Regions from separate parts of the Cupriavidus sp. 94F1 genome, predicted to be linked through region 3. Evidence: predicted binding sites of a transcription regulator. Region 3 holds the regulator's gene; each other region holds the start of a gene.
The links. The regulator FNR, encoded in region 3, switches genes on or off when oxygen is low (the NO sensors DNR and NnrR bind a similar motif). The targets are predictions, from matches to a motif close to TTGATNNNNATCAA.
Positions count from the first base shown of each region.

Region 1: the regulator FNR is predicted to act here: its motif matches at 956-969, upstream of cyoA (ubiquinol oxidase subunit II).
Region 2: the regulator FNR is predicted to act here: its motif matches at 1,332-1,345, upstream of AC3FJ6_RS18620 (universal stress protein).

Region 1 is NZ_JBYOJT010000012.1:44,508-46,773, reverse strand. Features, by position in the region: gene AC3FJ6_RS23010 (MFS transporter) at 1-839, opposite strand, end outside; gene cyoA (ubiquinol oxidase subunit II) at 987-2,045, shown strand; gene cyoB (cytochrome o ubiquinol oxidase subunit I) at 2,133-2,266, shown strand, end outside.
Region 2 is NZ_JBYOJT010000007.1:47,311-49,576, forward strand. Features, by position in the region: gene AC3FJ6_RS18615 (L,D-transpeptidase family protein) at 1-1,204, opposite strand, end outside; gene AC3FJ6_RS18620 (universal stress protein) at 1,408-1,863, shown strand; gene AC3FJ6_RS18625 (bestrophin-like domain) at 1,906-2,266, opposite strand, start outside.
Region 3 is NZ_JBYOJT010000001.1:106,287-108,552, reverse strand. Features, by position in the region: gene ccoG (cytochrome c oxidase accessory protein CcoG) at 1-421, shown strand, start outside; gene AC3FJ6_RS00490 (hypothetical protein) at 469-678, shown strand; gene AC3FJ6_RS00485 (hypothetical protein) at 675-920, shown strand; gene fnr (fumarate/nitrate reduction transcriptional regulator Fnr) at 1,004-1,729, opposite strand; gene AC3FJ6_RS00475 (sulfite exporter TauE/SafE family protein) at 1,815-2,266, shown strand, end outside.

The DNA of each region.
Region 1 (2,266 bases), on a different contig from region 3:
ACCCAGGACAGCGGAAACACCGTGACCAGGTGGAACAGTGCATAGCTGGCCAGCGACGCAAACGCACCGAGGAAGATGTTGAAGCCCTGCGCGTTCACCATCTGCAGCGTGCTGATGGGCTCCAGTTCGTCTTCCTCCAGCAGCCGCGTGTACTCGTGCGTGACCACCAGCCGCAGCCGCGCGAACAGCGCCACCACGTTGATGGCGAACGCCACGTAGAACGGATAGCGCCAGCCCCAGTCGATGAATTCGGGCGGGGTCAGGCTGACATAGAGGAACAGGAACAGCCCGCCCGCCACCAGGAACCCGGTCGGCGCGCCGAGTTGCCCCACCATCGCATACCAGCCCCGCTTGTTCTCGGGCGCGTTGAGCGCCAGCAGCGAGGGCAGGCCGTCCCACGAACCGCCGAACGCAATGCCTTGCAGGAAGCGGAACAGCGCCAGCAGATAGATGGCAGTACTGCCAATCGACGCGTACGCGGGCAGGAATGCGATGCCCACCGTGGCCGTGCCCAGCAGGAACAGCGACGCCGTCAGCTTGACGCCGCGCCCCCAGCGCCGCTGCACGCGCATGAACAGCGCCGTTCCAAACGGGCGTCCGACAAACGCGAACGAGAAGATGGCAAAGCTGTAGAGCAGCCCGGCCAGTTCGCTGGCAAACGGAAAGTAGACCGTGGGAAAAACCAGGACCGAGGCGATGCCGTAGGTGAAGAAATCGAAGTACTCGGAAGCGCGGCCAATCACCACGCCTGTGGCGATTTCGGCAGGTGCCACGTCATGGTGGCCGGGCGCCGGAGGTGCAGTCGGCGACGCGCGGTGCTGGTGGGACAGACTGGCCATCGTGGAGTCTCCATCGAGTGCGGAAGGAATGTCGTACTGCACTTAAAGTCCCGCAGTAACAAGAATAGCGCCTAAACTGCCATTGGAAATCGAAAGATTGCGGCGTCTGTCAGCCGTCGACGTTAATCAAACGCCACTTCCAACACCATGCCACGCTTCGAAGCTGCAGTGCCGACGTTTCGTGTGACGGGAAAGATGCTTTTGCGAAGTGCCGCAATCGCCATGCTGCTGGGCCTTGCGGGATGTAGCAACGCCGTGCTGTTGTCGCCCTCCGGCGACATGGCGGTGCGGCAGCGTGACCTGATCATCATCGCCACCTGCCTGATGCTGCTGATCATCGTGCCGGTGATATGCCTGACCTTGCTGTTTGCGTGGCGATATCGCGAAAGCGCCAAGGACGCGCCCTACAACCCCGAGTGGGATCATTCCACCGTGCTGGAACTGGCCATCTGGGCCGCGCCGCTGCTGATCATCATCGCGCTGGGCGCGGTCACCTGGGTCAGCACCCACCAGCTTGATCCCTACCGTCCGCTGACCCGCCTCGACGAGCGCCGCCCGGTGGCGGCCGACGTCAAGCCGCTCACCGTGGAAGTGGTGGCGATGGACTGGAAATGGCTGTTCCTGTATCCCGAGCAAGGCATTGCCACGGTCAACGAACTGGCCGCGCCGGTTGACCGGCCCATTGCGTTCCGGATCACCGCCACCTCGGTCATGAACACGTTCTTCGTGCCATCGCTGGCCGGCATGGTCTACGCGATGCCGGGCATGCAGACCCAGTTGCATGCGGTGATCAACAAGGCCGGCGTCTACGAAGGCATGTCGGCCAACTACAGCGGGGCGGGCTTCTCGCACATGCGCTTCAAGTTCCACGGCATGTCCAACGAGGATTTCGACCGCTGGGTGCAGCAGGCGAAATCGTCGGGCACGCCGCTGTCGAAGGACACCTATCTGAAGCTGGCCAAGCCCAGCGAGAGCGACCCGGTGCAACGCTATGCCAGTGTCGACCCCAACCTCTACAAGCTGATCCTGAACCGCTGCGTGGAGGGCGGGACATGCATGGCGGACACCATGGCACAGAACCAGAACCGCAACCGTGCCAGGTTCGATCCGACCGCGGAAATCTGCACCGCGAGCAACACACCGGACGTGGCGCCGGTGTTCGCGCCAGATGCCGCGCTCAATGACGGCAGGCAGGTGTTGCGCTGAGGCGCAACCCGGTTCCACCCCTTCACGAATCAGATTTCGCCAATCATCATTGGCCAGCATTGGTCAATACAGGCCCAGGTGACAACCATGCCCGAGCGTTCAGAACTCGCCAACATGATCTTTGGCCGCCTGTCGTGGGAATCCATCCCGCTGCACGAGCCCATCCTCATCGGAACCTTTGCCGTCGTCGTCCTGGGCGGCATTGCCCTGGTGGCACTGCT
Region 2 (2,266 bases), on a different contig from region 3:
CATTGGCCTGGCTGAACGTGGCATTCGCCTGGGTGCCGTAGACGAACTCGAAGCCCTGCCGCGTGAAATAGCCGGGATCGCGCTGGGATTTCGGGATGACCTCCTTGCGCGCGATCGACGACGGCACGTTCCAGTAGGGGCTGAACTCGATATAGCGCATGTCCTCCTTGAACAGCGGCGTGCGCGTATCGAGCGCCTTGCCCACGATGACCTTCATCTCCAGCCTGATGTCCAGCTTGCCTTCGTCGTAGTCGTAGGCGCGCAGCACGAATTCGGGAACGTTGACCACGATCATGCGCGGGCCTTCTGCCAGCGGCGTCCAGCGCAGGCGCTCCATCGTCAGCACGATCTGGTCGACGCGCGCGGCCGGCGTGACGTTGAGCTGGGCCAGCGTGCCCGCGCCGATCACGCCATCGGCATCGAGCGCGTGGCGCGTCTGGAACGCCTTGACGGCATCGACCAGCGCGCCTTCGTAACGCTGTGGTACCGGCGTGTCTGGTGACAGGTCGCCCAGGGCTTGCAGCCGTTGTGCCAGTTGCGGCAGGCCGGCGTAGGACTGTCCGGGCGTCAGCTTGCCGCCGGCAACGGCGGGCAGGGGCGTCTTCCAGAACGGCTCGGCGGCGAGCCTGCGATACTTCGCCAGCGCGTCGCGCAGCGTGCCGTAGAGCGGGAACGACGGGGCGGCTTCGCGCATCGCGTCGGCCAGCCGGTTGGCCTCCATGGCGTTGCGCAAGTAGCTTTCCGGATCGAACGGGGGCAGATTGCCGAGCGAGAAATTCGCGTGGACCTTGCGCGGATCGACGCGACCCCGATGCAGATCGGTCAGATATCGCTTCATGGCACCCGTCAGGGCACCGTCAAAGCGTTGCGCCGCGTCCGATGCTGGCGTCGGGGCATCGACCAGCTGCGCCAATGCGCGCTGCAGGCCATCGGCGTCGTAGTCGCGCGGCTCCAGCCCATCGGTACTGGCCCCATTCAATGCCTTGACCGCGGCTTGCGCCGCCTGCGAGGGGCGCCCATCGGCAAACCAGAGCAGGCCCTGCGGCGGCTGGGCCCACGTCGGCGAAGCACTGCACAGCAGCCAGGCCGTGCCGGCACTGGCAAGGCATGCAATGCGAGCGGGGACAGGCGCGGAAAACCGCGCGGCAATGTGCGAAAGGCGCCGCAAACAAACGGCCGTGGCGGTCGCCGTCGAGGCTGGCATGGCTGCAGGGGCAACAGTCATCGTATGAAGGTCGATAGCGTTTGTCCTTTGCGTATCGTATCCGAACATCGTGACGTATCCCTCCCTTGGTACATCTGAAAACAAAGTTTCTGCTATTGACTAGCGTTTGACACAGGTCAATTAACAAGCCACGCCGCGAACTATGCTGTCTACAGCGACAACGTCAATGCGGAGGTGGATCGATGTACGAACGGATTCTCGTGGCAGTGGACGGCGGCCCATCGTCGGAACTGGCCATTTCGCAGGCAGTGGGGCTGGCGAAGCAACTGTCGGCCGAAGTCAAAGTGCTGTTCGTGGTGGACGACAGCGAACTGTTCTTCGAGTACGCCCATATTGACCCCAGCCAGATCGTGGGCGGCATGATTGACGTGGGCCAGAAGGCCCTGGCTACCGCTGCGCGGCGCTTCGAGAATGCCAATGTCCGCTGCCTGACCGAACTGGCCGAAAAGCCAGTGTCCCCCGGCAATATCTCCGGGACCATCGTCAAATGCGCCTATCATTGGCCGGCCGATCTGATCATCATGGGCACCCATGGCCGGCGTGGCATGCGGCGCGTGATCATGGGCAGCGTGTCGGAAGGCGTGATTTCGAAGTCCAGCAAGCCAGTCCTGCTGATTCGCGGCGAGACCGTGCATTGATGTGTCCCCCCGGCCCGGCTCGCCCAGCGGCGACGATCCGGGCTAGCGTTTCAACGATACCTGCAGGCTGAGCAGATTCTGCGGCATGACCCGGATAAGCCCGCCCCGGGGGCTGTCAATGTCGGCGATCAGCGCCAGCGACAACGACACGGTCAGCGGCACCACCAGCAGGAGAACGATCTTGGTGCTCTCGGTGCGCGCGCCGTAGCCCTGCATCAGGCTGCTGCAGAAGGCGATGATGATCATCAGCCCCCAGGCCGCCAGCGGTATGTGATTGCGCCAGGCCGCTTCCGTATAGCCCTGCGAATTGATCACGTCGTTCATGCCGGCCACCGCCAGCGCCGTGATCGGATTCGGCGCCGTACGGGCGCCGTCACGCACCCGCTTCCACATCTCGTCTTCG
Region 3 (2,266 bases):
GATTGTCTACACGGCGATCTGGCTCGCCTTGACGGCAGGCTTCGTCACATCGCTGGCCATGCGCGCGCCGCTCAAGGTCGACATCATTCGCGATCGTGGCGCGCTCGGGCGCGAAGTGGAAGGGCGCTGGATCGAAAACGTGTACCGGCTGCAACTGATCAACGCCACCGAGGCGCCGATGAAGTTTCACGTGCAGGCGCAGAGCGACGCGTTGCAGGGCATGGTCGTGGAGTACGACCATGGCGCGGAATCGCTGTCGCCCACGTCGAACCGGCTGCTGCCGATCCGGATTCGTGTGCCGATCGACGATGCGAAGCAGGGTACGCACAAGATCGAGGTGACGGTCACCGCCGAGACCGAAACCGATCGGAAAGTGGATATCCGGCAAAGCACGAGTTTCATCGTGCCTCGCGATCTGTGATGCTGTCACGGATGGTGAGCCGGGACGAATGCCAATAGGAGAGCGCAATGACCCAACACCCCGCAAAGCCCTGGTACAGGGAGCCATGGCCCTGGATTTTGATGAGTGGTCCGCTGCTGGCGATGGTCGCTTGCGGTATCACGATCTGGCTGGCAAACACCCATGCCGATGTGCCGGTGAACGATGCCACGCGCCACGGACTAGTGGTCGAGAAGGCCGGTGCCGATCGCGCTGAACCCGCTGCGAGGCGCCCATGAGACTGCGCTGGCTGATGTGGGTGCTATGGCCGGCGTTTCTGATGGGCGGTGCGGCCACGGCGGTGGTGTTCTCGGTGGTGGATCCCGGAGACCTCAGCTTCTTCGGACAACCGGTAGAAGCTTCCCGGCAGGCGATCTACACCGTTGGCTTCCTGGTCGCGTGGTTGTTCTGCGCGTTGTCCAGCGGGCTCACGCTGTACACGATGCCGGTGAAGCTCAGCGACACCGATGAACTCGAATAGCAATGCAGAACAGGCGCTGCAAACAGAAAGGACGCGCTGGATGGCTCCGGCGCGGCCTTTGTCGTGATGCGTGGCCCTGGCTTTCAGCAGGACCGGCTGTACACCTGCTTGATGCCTGCCATATCGACGAGCTTCACATGTCGCTGACGAATCTGGATCAGGCCTGCTTCGGCAAAGCGCGAGAACAGGCGGCTGACGGTCTCGAGTTTCAGGCCCAGGTAGCTGCCGATTTCCTCGCGGCTCATGCGCAGCACGAACTCGGTGGACGAATAACCGCGCGCCGACAGACGCTCGGACATGTTGACGAGAAACGCAGCCAAACGTTCTTCGGCGCGCATCGATCCGAGCGTGATCAGCATGACCTGGTCCTGCGAGATTTCCTTGCTCATCAGGCGCAGGAACTGGCCTTGCAGCGAGGGAAGGATGCTCGACAGCGATTGCAGGTCGTCGTAGCGTACGACGCAGACTTCGGCGTCTTCCAGCGCGGTGGCGTCGGAGGCGTGCTGCATCTCGCTGAGGCCATCGAGGCCGATGACTTCACCGGGCAGATGGAAGCCCGTGATCTGTGTGCGCCCGTCTTCCATCGTGACGTGCGTCTTCAGTGTGCCAAAGCGAATGGCGTAGACCGCATTGAGCGGTTCGCCCATGCGGTAAAGCGTTTCGCCCTTGTGAACACGCACGCGTTCCTGCACGAGCGTGTCCATCTTCGCCAGGTCTTGTTGCGACATGCCCACGGGCAGGCAAAGCTGGCCCATGGCACACGTTGAGCAACGGGGCGACATCTCGGTGACGGGAATGGAAGTCAACAATTGAAGTGCTCGTTATGAATGCGCTTGCAGCGAGGGCGCGATGCAGGCATTTTACAGCGTCATGTGACGCAGAAGCGAGGAACAGTTGCCTTTTGGTGTGCTTTTAAGCGTTTTTCTGATGGCATTGCTCGGTGGCATGCATTGCGCGGCCATGTGTGGAGGAATTGCTATTGCCGCGGAGCAGAAACAGCACCGCGATGTGGCAATTGTCATACACCGTACCGCTCGTCAGTGGTGGACTGCGCTGTGCATCATGCATGCAGGCCGCATCACGACATACATGCTGCTGGGTGCGGTGATGGGTGCTGTCGGTGCGACGGCGTGGCGGCAGGAGTATCTGCCATTGCAGCGATGGCTTTATGCCGGGGGCAGCATGATGCTGGTACTCACCGGTGTGTGGCTGTTGCGTGGACGCGTGATGCGTTCCGACTGGATCGAGCGGCTCGCCTCTCTGGCCGCCGTGCACGTGGTGCAGCGTGCGCGGGCCATGACCGCCCGACTGCCGGTGCGGCTACGTGGCGAGCGTCGCGCAACGCC